DNA from 2 places in the Mesorhizobium sp. M1328 genome. Region 2 is predicted to be linked to the other one. Evidence: riboswitches for the same ligand, from Rfam matches in the RefSeq annotation. Region 2 holds a riboswitch; the other holds the start of a gene.
What was found. A riboswitch is a leader RNA that binds a small molecule or an ion and turns the genes downstream of it on or off. The one in region 2 is predicted to bind cobalamin.

Region 1: linked by a shared signal. The riboswitch ahead of metE (5-methyltetrahydropteroyltriglutamate--homocysteine S-methyltransferase) and the one ahead of NKH23_RS14975 (DUF1636 family protein) in region 2 are both predicted to bind cobalamin.

The regions. Positions count from the first base shown of each region.
Region 1 is NZ_JAMYLO010000021.1:65,274-72,808, reverse strand. Features, by position in the region: gene NKH23_RS27890 (trans-sulfuration enzyme family protein) at 1-974, shown strand, start outside; gene NKH23_RS27885 (dihydrodipicolinate synthase family protein) at 1,027-1,929, shown strand; gene metE (5-methyltetrahydropteroyltriglutamate--homocysteine S-methyltransferase) at 2,197-4,533, opposite strand; cobalamin riboswitch at 4,629-4,829, opposite strand; gene NKH23_RS27875 (hypothetical protein) at 5,385-5,639, shown strand; gene NKH23_RS27870 (helix-turn-helix transcriptional regulator) at 5,957-6,790, opposite strand; partial or broken gene NKH23_RS27865 (MFS transporter) at 7,003-7,535, opposite strand, start outside.
Region 2 is NZ_JAMYLO010000006.1:194,211-201,745, reverse strand. Features, by position in the region: gene NKH23_RS15000 (NADH-quinone oxidoreductase subunit C) at 1-561, opposite strand, end outside; gene NKH23_RS14995 (NuoB/complex I 20 kDa subunit family protein) at 567-1,148, opposite strand; gene NKH23_RS14990 (NADH-quinone oxidoreductase subunit A) at 1,139-1,504, opposite strand; gene NKH23_RS14985 (winged helix-turn-helix domain-containing protein) at 1,839-3,059, shown strand; gene NKH23_RS14980 (DUF6348 family protein) at 3,088-3,783, shown strand; cobalamin riboswitch at 3,843-4,046, shown strand; gene NKH23_RS14975 (DUF1636 family protein) at 4,085-4,519, shown strand; gene cobW (cobalamin biosynthesis protein CobW) at 4,516-5,556, shown strand; gene NKH23_RS14965 (cobaltochelatase subunit CobN) at 5,575-7,535, shown strand, end outside.

The sequences.
Region 1 (7,535 bases), on a different contig from region 2:
ATCTGGAAGGAGCCGAGGCAGGTTTGGTCGTTGCCTCGGGGATGGCGGCTTTCGGCACACTAATCCTGTCGCTCCTGTCCCAAGGCGATGAACTCATCGTCCACAAGACGCTTTATGCGAACACGCTTGCCATGGTCGAACAGGCGGTCCCCCGCTTCGGCATCAAGGTCGTCGCGGTCGACCTGTCCGATCCTCAAAATCTCGATGCCGCGATCACCGAGCGGACCCGGCTTGTTTTTTTCGAGACGCCGGTGAATCCGCTGAGCCGCATCCTTGATCTCGCTGCCATTGCCGAGCGCGCCCACGCGCGCGGTGTAAAGGTTGCGGTCGACAGCACCTTCGCCTCGCCCGCGCTCCAGCGGCCGCTCGAACATGGGGCCGACCTCGTGCTCCACTCCCTGACCAAATACATCAATGGGCATGGCGATGCCCTTGGCGGGGCGATTCTCGGCGACGCGCAAACGCTCCGCACGCTGCACGAGACGGGCCTGCGCTACATCACCGGCGCAGCGCTCTCGCCCATGTCAGCCTTCCTGATCCTGCGCGGTCTGAAGACGCTCACGCTGCGCATGGAACGGCACAGCGCCACGGCCCTTGCGGTGGCTCAGGCGCTCGAGGCGCACCCGGCGGTGGCATGGGTGAGTTATCCCTTCCTCGACTCGCACCCTGATCAGGTGACGGCGCGAAAGCAGATGTCCCAAGGGTCGGGCATGTTGGCCTTTGGCCTCCACGCTGGGTTCGAGGGCGCGCGGCGGATGATGGACCGGCTCAACCTGATCACCCGGGCTGTCAGCCTCGGCGATGCCGACAGCCTCATCTATCATCCGGCAAGCCTGACCCGTGCTCGTCAGCCGATCCGCAAGGATGCGCATCTGGCCGATGGAGTCGGCGAGGACCTCATGCGTCTCTCGGTGGGTCTTGAAGACGTCGATGACCTAATCGCCGACCTGCGGCGGGCTCTGGACGCCTTGTGATGACCTGTCGTCCGGCCAGTCCTGCGCTCACGTACAAACCCGGAGCCTTGCCATGGCATTCCTGAGCGGCCTTTCCGCGTTTCCCATCACGCCGACCGATCGGGACGGCCGCGTCGATACCGTTGCTCTGCGCAAGCTGATTGCTCGGCTTGGCGCCGCTCAGGTCGACTCCATCGGTCTTCTCGGCAGCACCGGCACCTACATGTATCTGTCGCGCGAGGAACGGCGACGGACGCTCGCCGAGACCTTGGACGAAACCGGAGGACAAATGCCGGTCGTGGTGGGTGTGGGCGCGCTGCGCACCGACGAAGCAGTGAGGCTCGCGCAGGACGCTAAGGCCCTTGGGGCTGCCGCGGGGTTGCTTGCCGCCGCCTCTTACACCCCGCTCACTGATGACGAGGTGTTCGAACATTTCTCGACGGTGGCGTGCGAGAGCGGCCTGCCGATCGTCGTCTACGACAATCCAGGAACGACGCATTTCCATTTCACCCCAGCACTCGTCAGCCGCCTGGCAAAGGTGGGTGGGATTGTCGCTATCAAGAATCCGACAGACAAGGGCGATGCGATCAAGAGCCATCTGGCCGACCAGAGGCGCACTGTGCCGGAAGGGTTCTCGATCGGCTACAGCGGCGACTGGAACGCTGCAGAGGCCATAATCGCCGGCGCCGACACATGGTACAGCGTCCTCGCCGGCATCCTGCCCGAGGTCTGCGTGAAGATCGTCACGGCGGCGCAACAGGGCGATGCGGCCGAAGCGCGACGGATCGATGCCACGCTTGCGCCGCTCTGGAGCCTCTTCAAGGAGTTCTCGAGCCTTCGCGTCGTCTATGCACTTGCCGAATTACTCGACATTTGCCGTGCCGACCCCCCGCGTCCCATCCTGCCTCTGCCCTCAGCAGCGAAGCGCCAGATCGCCGCCGCGTTGGAACGCTTGCCATCGGATGTCAACCGGTGAACAGCGAACCCGGCGGCCAGTGAAGGAACCTGTCATGTATGTACCCGCGCATTTCGATGAACCGAGCCGAGAATCGAACTCGACACGTCACAGGGAGAAAACGGTACTCCTGCGCGATTAATACACGTGCCGAAGGAAAGTGCACATTTCGCTCGAGTGACTTATTTCAAAAGATGTGATCGCGTTTTGGCACATTCACGGCCGACATGCGGCAGCCGGTCACTCACCACATGGTGAGCAACCAGGAAACCCTCCGGCCTACACTTTCTACCGGAGCGCACGTGCTGCATCGACCATGTTCATCAGGGCAGGGCGGACCTCCTCCCATTTGCGTGTTTTGAGGCCACAGTCCGGGTTTACCCACAGTTGGGAATCCGACAGTCGCTCGCGGGCAAGCATGACGAGATCCGAAATCTCGCCGACTTCCGGGACGCGTGGTGAGTGAATGTCGTAGACTCCGGGACCGATTTCGTTCGGATATTTGGAGCTCGTGAAGGCGTCCAGCAGTTCCATCTTCGAGCGCGATGTCTCAATCGAAATGACATCCGCATCCATTTCAGCGATCGCGTCGATGATCTCGTTGAACTCCGAGTAGCACATGTGGGTATGGATTTGAGTCGCGTCCTTTACACCCGTTGAAGCGATCCGGAAGCATTCGACAGCCCAGTCGAGATAGTCGTTCCAGTCAGACTGGCGCAGTGGCAATCCTTCGCGAAACGCGGCCTCATCGATCTGGATCATCCTTGCGCCGGACCATTCGAGATCCGTCACCTCGTCGCGGATGGCGAGCGCGATCTGGCGGCATGCTTCGGAGCGGGGTACGTCGTCGCGAACAAAAGACCAGTTGAGAATGGTCACCGGGCCTGTGAGCATTCCCTTCACAGGGTTTTCCGTAAGCGACTGGGCGAATTGCCACCAGCGCAGCGTCATCGGCTTGGGCCTCGATACGTCGCCGAAGATGATGGGGGGGCGCACGTAACGCGACCCATAGCTCTGCACCCAGGCATGCTGGGTGAAGGCGAAGCCGGACAGCTGCTCGCCGAAATGCTGTACCATGTCGTTTCGTTCGAACTCACCGTGCACCAGCACATCCAGCCCGATCTCTTCCTGCCAGCGAATTGCAGCCTCGATCTCCTTCTTCAGGAAGGTCTCGTAGTCGACATAGCTCAGCTGGCCCTTCGCATGAGCGGCCCGCGCCCTGCGTACCTGCGGCGTCTGCGGGAAGGACCCGATGGTCGTCGTCGGGAACGGCGGCAGCCCGAGCGTGCCGGCCTGGACTCTGGAGCGCTCGGCAAAAGCGCTCTCTCGTCGCTTCATGCTGTCGTCAATGCTGGCGATCCGCCCCTCAACCAGCGGGTCATGGATCTTCGTGGATGTCACGCGAGTGGCGGCGGCCTCGGCAGACGCTTTCAACGCGCCTGCCACCGCATCCCTGCCTTGGGACAGGGCCCGGGCAAGCAACACCAACTCGTCGGTCTTCTGGGCCGCGAAGGCGAGCCACGACCTGATGTCCGCGTCGAGTTCCGTCTCCATGCGGAGGTCGATCGGCACATGCAGCATCGAGCAAGAAGGCGCGATCTCGACGCGGTCCAAGGGCCAGCCGGCGACGATCGGTTTGATGCGGTCGAGAATGGCGGGCAGGTTCGCACGCCAGACGTTGCGGCCATCGATCAAGCCAAGCGAGAGCACCAGATCCTTCGGTGCGAGCCGACCCACCGTTTCCAGCTGCTCGGGAGCGCGCACGAGATCAATATGCAGCCCGGCCAGGGGCAGAGAAACCGCGGTTTCGAGATTGTCTCCCAGCGGCCCGAAATAGGTAGCCAGCATGATCTTCAGCTCGGGCGCGGCTTTCGACAGCTGGCCATAGGCGAATTCGAACGCAGCTCGTTCGTTCGGGTTCAGATCGAGGACAAGCGCTGGCTCATCGATCTGCACCCAGTCGGCTCCAGACAGCTTCAGCCTCTGCAGGAGTTGCTCGTAGACGGGCAGCAGCCGCGGCAGGAGCGCGATGGGATCGAATCCTTCGGCAGGCGATTTCGCCAGCTTGAGGAAGGTGATCGGTCCAAGGATGACTGGGCGTGTGTGAACGCCGAGAGCTTTAGCCTCGATGAAGTAATCGACCGGTTTCGTCGACGAGAGGGCGAACGTCTGATCATCGTTGAGTTCCGGCACAATGTAGTGATAGTTGGTGTCAAACCACTTGGTCATTTCCATCGCGGTTACATCAGACCGATGAGCCGCCTGCTGGTGACCAGCGTGTCGACAATCCTCCGTCTGACCCTGGTTGCCCCGCGCCATTGCGAAGTAGATGTCAAGTGGAACCTCGCCGCTATTCCAGCCGTAACGGGATGGAACGGCGCCGACCATGGCTGCGGTGTCGAGCACATGGTCGTAGAGCGAGAAGTCGTTCGACGGGATTTTCGACACGCCGCGATCGTGCTGCTCCTCCCAGCTAGCGGCACGGAGCGCCTTCGCGGTCGTGAGAAGGTCGGCAGCGGACGATTTTCCGGACCAGTAGCTTTCAAGCGCGAATTTCAGTTCTCGCCGACGACCGAAGCGGGGCACGCCGAGCGTTGCTACAGGAATTTGCTGAGAGACAGTCATGCCAGACCCCGATGGTTGGGGCGTCGGTGACAAGGAAGGCGCTAGCAGGCCGGCACGAACGCCAGGCTGCAGCGGCCACCGAGACACCCCGCCCGTGGACGTAATTCGCCGTGGCAGGTCTCCTGGCTCGCGGGGTCATAGCCTCTACCCGTCTTCCCAAGGCTATTCGCCTCAGTGACATCAGTGGGGTTGGCTCGCCGCTAACAGTTGCGGGGGCAGCGCCGGCATCGCACCGGCTTCCCTCTTAGCTCCGCTGCGGCAGCGCCGTACGGAGAACCACGACGCGGGAGACAATTACAGCAGTTCGCTTCTTTGTCAACGCCGCATAAAGAAATGTTTATGTCGTTATGTTAAATTTCCGTTGGCATGTTCCAAAGGTCGCCTCGAAAGCGAAAACTGTGGAAGCCTTGAGCGGCCGGTAAATCAAAGCAATGACGCACGGCGCCCTTGTCCAGGAGGATAGGAGTTCGTCGGCTGCCGGCAGCAAACATACCGGCAAGCGCCGTGGTGCTGCTTAGCGCATCATGCGAACCACCTCGGCGTCGAACTTCGGCTCCGAGGTTCCGACCGCTTCGTTGGTGATCTGCTCGCGACCACATTCGGCTCAATGGCGAGGCTGTTGCCCATGTGGAAGCTGTTGGCCGTGATGCCCTCGGTGATATGACACAACGATTTCGGGGGGAGCACACCGAGGCCAGGCGCCGCGGCGTGTTGCGAAGTGATCGAGGCCAATGCCTCGAACTGCTTGTTCGCAGCCCACCGGCTCAAGGTAACCCGGCTCAAACCACCGGGCCAGCTCAAGTCCTGTCCAAATGAGGCCTGAGCGGCAAATCGTCGTGCACGCGCACGGTTTGGCGTTCGATCTTGTGATGCGTCTTGGGCGGACAATCGCCACGGTGCAGCGCGCAGAAGCGGTCCCCAATTGGGAAGCCGAGGGCGGTGAGGGCAAGCCAGCGCCACAGGCGGAAGGGGACTTGGACCTGTTTGCCCTGCTGGACCACAAGTTCGCGACACAGGGCCTCAAGGAGAAGACCAAGAGTGATTATGCGCGGGACCTCGCCAAATTCATCGAAAGCAGCGGGCAGTCAAAGTTCGGCGCCGATTGACATGGAGATAGCCATCGCGGCGGACCGCCCAGGCGGACCGCAAGCCGGAATACAACCGGGTGCAGGCGGCCAAGCTCGTCCACAAGATGGCGTCGGGCACACACCGGCGATGGGAGAGCGGACCGTGGAGTGCAGGAACTTCACGCCTATCCACGCTCCCGTGGACGTGTCCTGCCGCACATCGGCAGCGATATTGAGGAGGCAGTTGAGCTTCTGGTCGAGCACTCTTACCTGCCACTACCTACGCTTAACGTCATCTCGTACTGAAAACGCACCACGCAAGGTCGAGATGTAACATGCGCCCTTCGTGGATGGTTCTAAGCTTCCTCGGGCGCGGTCAATCTGTGATAACGGTCGCTTGGAACCTCCATCACCGCGACGCGATCAAGGTTGGCGTATCGCGCTCGGTAGTAACCTTCTTCCTCCACTTCGGCGAAACTACACTGGGGAACGTCGAAGGTCGCAGCTTCCAATCCGAAGAAAGTCGTAGCGGTTTCTTCATCCAAGAAGTTCCACTCATCTTCTCCGTCGTCATATGTGACGCGAACATAGGAGGCCATGCGCACGGCTTCCTGATCACCCATCTCTGCGATGATGGCATCGCATTCTTTCTTCAGCTTTCCTGAAACCTCACCCTTATCCCAGTCATCCAAAGCCCGATAGATTTCTGGATGATAATACTCTGGCATCTCCTCTACATCGTCACCGATAAGCTCAATGGTGCGGACATATTGCGGATTTATCAAGAGTATTTTGTTGTCAAGGCTCCAACAATACAGCCATGGCCTGCTTGTGTTATTTCTACGAAGATTATGAAGTTCCTTCAACTGACGTAAAATCGATTCACGCGCCTTTTCATCGATAGGATATTGGCGGCTGCCAACAGTCGTCTTGATTCTGAGCGTGCCGTATCGCGTTTCGGCATCGGCAATTGCAAACGGGCTCGTGCGCCACTCCTCGACATCAATCTTCCAGCCCAACAGCTCCTCGACCGTGCATTTCAACGTGAGACAAAGGTCCTTGATCTGCTCGACGTTCAACTGCGTTTTGCCTGTTTCCCAACGGGCCACAGTCTGTTGCGTCGTTGCCATCTGCTCTGCCAAATCTTTTTGAGTCATGCCCAGTCGAACCCTAAGCTCTCTCATGTTCATAACTCACCTCGCGTGTTCAACACACGCATTGTGGATGAATTAATCTAACACGTCAAGCGTGTTCAAAAATCGCAGCATGTGTTTTTAGGGCGTCTTCGAGGCTCCGGCAGCCGTTCGTGACCACTTGCGCAAGACACAGGGCTGGTACACAGCACGAATGGGCGATCAAAAATTACTGCTGAAATTCAGATAATTATTGTGGGCGAGTCTGGATCTCTCTGATCGACACGATAGTCGACCATCACCATGATCGGACCGCTTCGTGGCCGCAGGTCAAGTTGCAGCGTCGGTTCGCTGAACTTGTTGGTCGGATCCAGATTGAGCGTTTCAAAATCCGGCTGAGGCAGAAGGATGCCCATCAGTCCCCCAATCACAAGAACCAGCTGGCGGACGAGCAAGGCTCCCGAAACACCTTGGACATCCGCCAGTTCGCCCCAAAGCCAGCTTCCCGCCGCCATGCCGCCGTATGTGGCCGTCTGATAGAGAGAGGGCGCGTCCAACCACCCACCGCGGCGCCGAAAGCTGCACTGTGACGTTAAACAGCGAGAATGATTGAATCCAGGCCGCACCGGCTGGCATGAGGTTGAGACAGCTCAGCCCAACGTGCTCGCTCCATGCCCGAAAGAAGCAGCTGATCGCCAATACAAAGAACGCACCGCGAATGACCCATTCGTTGGAGAGAACTTCTCGGACCCGCCCGATGAGGAGCGCGCCGCAAATCGCTCCCAGGCCGAAGAAGCCGAGC
Region 2 (7,535 bases):
ACCTTCCCACGGAGACAGAAAATCGAAATTGCGGAATTCCTGTTTCAATTCCACCGGCTCGTAGATGACGCGCTTGGCTTCGTCGTCGTAGCGCACCTCGACGAAGCCGGTCAGCGGAAAGTCCTTGCGCAGCGGATGGCCCTCGAAGCCGTAGTCGGTCAGGATCCGCCGCAGATCGGGATGGCCCGAAAACAGCACGCCATAGAGGTCGTAGGTCTCGCGCTCGAACCAGTCCGCGCCGGGATATATGCCGGTGATCGACGGCACCAGCGTCTCTTCGTCGGCCTGGACCTTGATGCGGATGCGGATATTCTGCCTCGGCGACAGCAAATGATAGACGACGTCGAAGCGCTTTGCCCGCGACGGATAATCGGCGCCGCAGACGTCGATGATCGAGATGAACTGGCATTTCGGGTCGTCGCGCAGGAAGGTCACCACCTCGATCAGGTCGCGCGGCTCGACCGAGATGGTGAGTTCGCCATAGGCGAGCACCGCCTCGCCGATCCGGCCGGTCAGCTTCTCGCCGAGATAGGTCGAGAGGTCATTCAACGCCTGGGACATGCCGCTCACCGTTCGATCGTGCCGGTGCGGCGGATCTTCTTCTGCAGCAGAAGGATGCCGTAGAGCAGCGCTTCGGCGCTCGGCGGGCAGCCGGGCACGTAGATGTCGACCGGCACGATGCGGTCGCAGCCGCGCACCACCGAATAGGAATAGTGATAATAGCCGCCGCCATTGGCGCAGGAGCCCATCGAGATGACGTAGCGCGGCTCGGGCATCTGGTCGTAGACCTTGCGCAGCGCCGGCGCCATCTTGTTGGTCAGCGTGCCGGCAACGATCATGATGTCGGACTGGCGCGGAGACGCGCGCGGCGCGACACCGAACCTCTCCGAGTCATAGCGCGGCATCGAGGTATGGATCATCTCGACCGCGCAGCAGGCGAGACCGAAGGTCATGAACATCAGCGAGCCGCTGCGCGCCCAGGTGATCAGCGCCTCGGTCGAGGTGACGAGAAAGCCCTTGTCGGCCAGCTCGTTGTTGATCTCCAGGAAGAATGGATCGTCCTCCCCCACCGGCCTGCCGGTGTTGGGGTCGATGAGGCCCTTGGGCTTCGGCGCGACGAGCGTGCCGGAATTGTCGCTCAATCCCATTCCAGCGCTCCTTTCTTCCATTCATAGGCAAAGCCGATGGTCAGCACCGCCAAAAACACCATCATCGACCAGAAACCGAGCATGCCGATCTGACTGAACGACACCGCCCAAGGAAACAGGAAGGCCACCTCCAGGTCGAAGATGATGAACAGGATCGACACCAGGTAGAAGCGGATGTCGAACTTCATGCGGGCGTCGTCGAACGAGTTGAAGCCGCACTCATAGGCCGAAAGCTTTTCCGGATCGGGGTTGCGGTAGGCCACCAGGAAGGGTGCGGCGAGCAGCGCCAGCCCGACCACCAGCGCCACGCCGATGAACAGGACTATGGGCAGGTACGAACCTAAAAGTGCGTTCATGCTGCAGTTTCCGTTGGCGGCCAATCCACTCTGATTACAGCACCGGACCCACTTGCGGAAGCGTGACAGTTTAACCACTGAACCGTTTTAAGGGGCTCTATGCTGCAACGCGGCGAGGGTTAGCGCAGCGCTTTCGGCGAAGCAAGTCAAACCTTGTTCAAATCGCGGTGCTGGACGGCATATCCGGGAAAACTGGTCCGATCCGCTCCTGTTTGATTTCCTTCACTTTCTACTCCACTTTTCTCTCCTGACATGGATGCCGCCAAAACCCTGCTAGCATGGCACGGAAATCGCAGATTCTCTGCTGTGTCCAACATCATCAGGATACCCCTTGATGAAAGAAAAAATCTCGCTTCGCATGGCCCGTCGCATCGCGCTGGCGGCACAGGGATTCAATGACCCCCGCCCCGCCGGTACGCCCGACCGCAGGCATCTGGCCCGGGTGCTTGCCCGTACCGGCCTGCTGCAGATCGATTCCGTCAGCGCCGTGGTGCGCGCCCACTATATGCCGCTCTATTCGCGGCTTGGCCCCTACAAGCTTGCGCTGCTCGACGCCGCCGCCGCAACGCGCAAGCGCATGGTCTTCGAATATTGGGCGCACGAAGCCTCCTTCTTGCCGGTCGAGACCTATCCGCTGATGCGCTGGCGCATGCAGCGGGCCGAGCGCGGCGACGAAATGTACAGCGGACTGGCCAAATGGGGCCGCGAGCACGCCGCCTATATCGAAGACATCTATCGCGAGGTCGCCGAACGAGGCCCGATCGCGGCTTCGGCTTTCGAAGGCCAGAAGGGTTCGGGCGGCTGGTGGGGCTGGAGCCATGCCAAGCATGCCTTCGAATGGCTGTTCTGGGCCGGCCGCATCACCACCGCGTATCGCCGCGGCTTCGAGCGGTTCTACGATCTGCCGGAGCGCGTACTGCCGCCAGCGGTACTCGCTTTGCCAGTGCCATCCTCCGAGGACGCCCACCGCGAATTGCTGCGTATCTCCGCCCGCGCCCACGGCGTCGCCACGGCAGGCGATCTGCGCGACTATTTCCGCCTCTCGCCCGCCGATATCAAGGGTCGCATCGAGGAGCTGGTCGAGGCCGGCGAGCTGTTGCCGGTGAGCGTCGAAGGCTGGAGCAAAGCAGCCTATCTCCACAAGGACGCCCGCTTGCCGCGCAGGATCGAGGCGCGCGCCTTGCTCGCGCCGTTCGATCCTGTCGTCTTCGAGCGGTCGCGCACGGAAAGGCTGTTCGACTTCCGCTATCGCATCGAGATCTACACGCCGGCCGAAAAACGCCAGTATGGCTATTATGTGCTGCCGTTCCTGCTCGGCGACAGCATCGTCGGGCGCGTCGACCTCAGGGCCGACCGCCCGGCCGGCGTGTTGCGCGTCCATGCCGCCTATGCGGAGCCCGGCGCCCCGCCACAAACCGCTGCCGAGCTTTTCAAAGAATTGAAGCAGATGCAGGGCTGGCTCGGGCTTGAGCGCATCGAGGTGACAGCTGCCGGTGATCTTGGGCCGGCGCTGGCCAGTCAGAAAGATGGCCAACCCCCACAGCGTCTGTCATAGACGCTCCAAGAAACCTGGTAGGTTTGTAATGGCATCGCACGAAGTGCTCGACATGATCCATGGTGCGCTGATTGCACATGGAATAGATGCAATACGTAGAGAGCAGGACGTCACGCTCCAGTCGAGGCAACTTCGGTTTGAGGCTGAGGTGTTCGAGACGGGTTCTAACGGTCGGCTCGTTCTTGAAATCTACATATTCTCTCCGCTGCTTGATGTTCAGCCGGTCATTGAATCATTTGCTGGCTTCGGCGACACGCGCGAACAAGAATTGAATCAGGCGTTTGAAAAATTTATCCGTGGTGTTTTCCACGTCGCCATTGAGGGGCTGGCTGATCATGTCTGCGACGACATACAGGCCGAGGTAGAGATTTGGCAGCGAAGCAGCGCCCGTTGGAACATCTGGCGCAACAATGCCCGTTGGAAAATCTATGGCGGACCCGTCATTTCCCAAGCCACTACCGAGCTATGCTCGCTAAGCCGAGGCTATCCAGCATTCTATGCCAAGCTGGAAAAGCTGTTCACAGCTTCGGTACCCCCCGGAGGCCATTTTGTACGGACCTTTCTGGCAGGCTTGAACGGCACGCTTATTAGTGGCGAAGTCCTTCTGGACAACGCGGTTTGGCAAGAAGGTCAAAATCTGGCGATCAGTCATGATTGGGACTATGGCGATGGCTATCAAGCAATCCGGCAAGTTATCCTGGCACTGCCGGAAGGCGGGACATGACAGCCTTTGGCCGACATTGCAGTGTCGTAGCCGTGCGTTGACACCACCGCCTGCAAAAGCCTAAATCCATTCCAGACGGTCCCCTGCCCGCAACGGCAAGGGCCAAGAGGGAATGCGGTGCGAAATCTCGATTTCAAATCCGCGGCTGTCCCCGCAACTGTAAGCGACGAGCCAAGGCCGAAAACCACTGGGATATTCCCGGGAAGGCGGCACCCAGGCGATGACCCGCGAGCCAGGAGACCTGCCGTCTAGGACATAAGAATCCGATCGCCTGGCGGGTTTTCCGGGCAAGGAGCCTGATTTGGAACGCGACAGCAGTTTTCCGGCTGAGACAGCGGATTTATTGTCCGGCCATGGTGATTCCCCGGCCGGCGTTACCGTCATCGTCTGCTCGTCCTGCCGTGACGAGACCGGTTCGGACGCTCGTCCGCGCGCCGGCGAACTGCTCGCCGAGGACACGCGCCGCGCCGCTTCCTGCGAAAACATTAAAATCCACACCGTCGAATGCCTCGGTAATTGCAAGCGCCGGCTCAGCGCCGCCATACTGCGCGACGGCTGCTGGAGTTACGTCTTCGGCGACCTGACCGCGACCAGCGGCGCCGATCTCGTGACCGGCGCAAAGCTGTTCGCCACCTCGACGGATGGGCTCATTCCATGGCGCGGCCGTCCCGATTGCCTGAAGCGCGGCCTGGTTGCCCGCATCCCTCCCCTTGACCTTTTGAAGGACCTGATATGACCGCTGCCTCCATTTCGCGCGTTCCCTGCACTGTAGTCACCGGCTTTCTCGGCGCGGGCAAGACGACGCTGATCCGCCATTTGCTCGAAAGCGCCAAAGGCAAGCGGCTAGCCATTATCGTCAACGAGTTCGGCGACATCGGCATCGACGGCGAGATCCTCAAGGGCTGCGGCACGGACACCTGCCCCGAGGAAAACATCGTCGAGCTGGCCAATGGCTGCATCTGCTGCACCGTCGCCGACGATTTCGTTCCGGCGCTCGACCAGATCCTGTCGCTGACGCCGAGGGTCGACCACATCCTGATCGAGACATCCGGCCTCGCTTTGCCCAAGCCGCTTGTCCAGGCCTTCCAGTGGCCGTCGGTGAAAAGCCGCGTCACGGTGGACGGCGTCATCGCCGTGGTCGACGGACCGGCGCTGGCTGATGGCCGCGTCGCCAACGACATGGACGCCCTGCAGGCGCAGCGCGCACAGGACGAGACGCTCGACCACGACGATCCGGTCGAGGAAGTATTCGAGGACCAGCTCGCCTGCGCCGACCTGATCATCCTGTCGAAGAGCGACCTGCTGAATGCAGACGGCGCGGCCCGCGCCAATGCCGTCATCGGCAAGCATGTTGGCCGGGCGGTGAAGATCGTGCCGACTTCGCAAGGCAAGGTCGATCCGTCGGTGCTGCTCGGCCTCGGCCTTGCCGTCGAGGACGACATCGAGAACCGCAAGACCCATCACGACGACGAGCTCGACCACGAACACGACGACTTTGACTCGTTCGTCATCGACATTGCGTCCGTGTCCAACCCGGACGAACTGGCACAACGCGTCGCCACGGCTGCGGAGGAGGAAAACGTGTTGCGCGTCAAGGGTTTCGTCGAAGTCGGCGGCAAGCCGATGCGGCTCCTGCTGCAGGCCGTCGGTCCGCGCGTCAACCACTATTACGATCGCGCCTGGACCGCTGAAGACGATCGCCGCTCGCGCCTCGTTGTCATCGGCCTGAAAGGGCTGAACCGCCCGGCCATCGAGCGTATCCTCGCCGGCTGACCCCAGGTACGAGCCGCGATGCACATCCTCACCACGACATCCGCCTCGCTCGACGATCTCGCCGAGCCTGTCGATCTCAGGCAAACGCCTGCGGATGTCGTGGCGCTGTCCTTCACCGACAGCGACCTGGCCGGGCTGGCGGCGGCGTGGAAGGCAGATGCGGACCGCCTGCCGTCGATGCGGCTCGCCGCCTTGCGCGACCTGCGCCATCCGATGTCCGTCGATCTCTGGATCGACAGCGTCGCCCGCCACGCCAAGGTCATTTTGGTCCGCATCCTCGGCGGCTATGACTGGTGGCGCTATGGCTGCGATCAGCTCGCCGTTGTCGCGCGAAATCGCGGTATCAAGCTGGCGCTGCTGCCGGGCGAGAGCCACGACGAGGATTTGCGGCTGATCGAAGGCTCGACGCTGCCGCGCGAGGAGTTGGACGGCCTGCTTGGCTATTTCCGCGAGGGCGGACCGGCGAATATGACGGCGCTGGTGCAGAGGTTGGCAAGTCTCGCCGGATCGGGTGTGGCGGTCGCTGAACCAGTCAGCGTGCCAAAGGCGGGATTTTACGAGCCGGGACTGGGGGTCGCAGAACGCGGCGTCCCGCTCCCCCTCGAGGGGAGGGTCCGGCCGCAGGCCGGGGGTGGGGTCCTCTCCGAAGCGCGCCGACAGAAAAAAACGTCGAGCACTGCCGCAACGACCCCACCCGGCCCTTCGGGCCACCCTCCCCTCGAGGGGGAGGGAGACGTCGTGCCAATCCTGTTCTACCGCTCGATGCTGCTCGCCGCCGATGTCGCGCCGATCGATGCGCTTTTCGAAGCGCTGACTGCGCGCGGCATAGCGCCGGTCCCTATCTTCGTCTCCAGCCTCAAGGACCCGGCATCGCTCGCCTTTGTCGAAACCGCGCTTGCAACGCTCAAGCCTGCCGCCATCATCACTGCGACGGCTTTCGCCTCGGGTGCCGAGCCCGGCGTCGAAACCCTGTTCGACCGCGCCGGCGTACCGGTGTTCCAGGTCATCGTCGCGACCACCCGCCGCGACATCTGGCAAACCAATCAGCGCGGCCTGGCGCCCGCCGACCTTGCCATGCATGTCGTCCTGCCCGAGCTCGACGGCCGCATCCTGGCCGGCGCTATTTCATTCAAGGGCGAAAGCGAAACCGATCCCGCATTGGCCTTCCGCGCCTTCGCCAACCGGCCTGAGCCCGACCGCGTGGCGCAAGTGGCGAACCGTGTCGAGGCCTTCGTGCGCCTGCAGCGGACGCCCCGCGCGGAACGCAAGCTCGCCATCCTGATCCCCGACTATCCGAGCGCCCCCGGCCGCACCGGCTATGCGGTTGGCCTCGACGTGCCGTCCAGCGTGCTGGCGATGCTGCATGACCTCAGCGAACAGGGCTACGCCGTTGAAGGGATTCCGCAAACGCCGCGCAAGTTGCTGGAGATGCTGGAGCGTGGAGGTGAAGGGTTGGGGTTTGAGGACTATCTCAAGTACTCGGCGGAATTGCCTGCTGAGGCGATAGCTGCCGTGACGGCCGCATGGGGGAATGCGGAAGATGACACAAGTTTGTGCGAGGCACCCCCCTCTGTCCTGCCGGACATCTCCCCCTCAAGGGGGGAGATCGGCGGTTTCGCCGCCGGCTCTCCCTTAACGCCCTCGGTAATTGGCGAAAGCAGAGACAACAGCGCAATCTCCCCCCTTGAGGGGGAGATGTCCGGCAGGACAGAGGGGGGTGTTCAAGCGCCTGCCGCCGCAAAATTCCCCTTCCGCGCAGCCACCTTCGGCAACGTCACCGTGGCACTCGCCCCTGACCGCGGGCGCTCAGCCGACCGCCGCGCCGACTATCACGACCCGACGCTGCCGCCGCGCCATGCGCTGGTCGCCTTTGGCCTTTGGCTGCGCAAGTCGCTCGGCATCCATGCAATCGTCCATGTCGGCGCCCACGGCACGCTGGAATGGCTGCCCGGCAAGACCGTCGCGCTCAGCGAAAACTG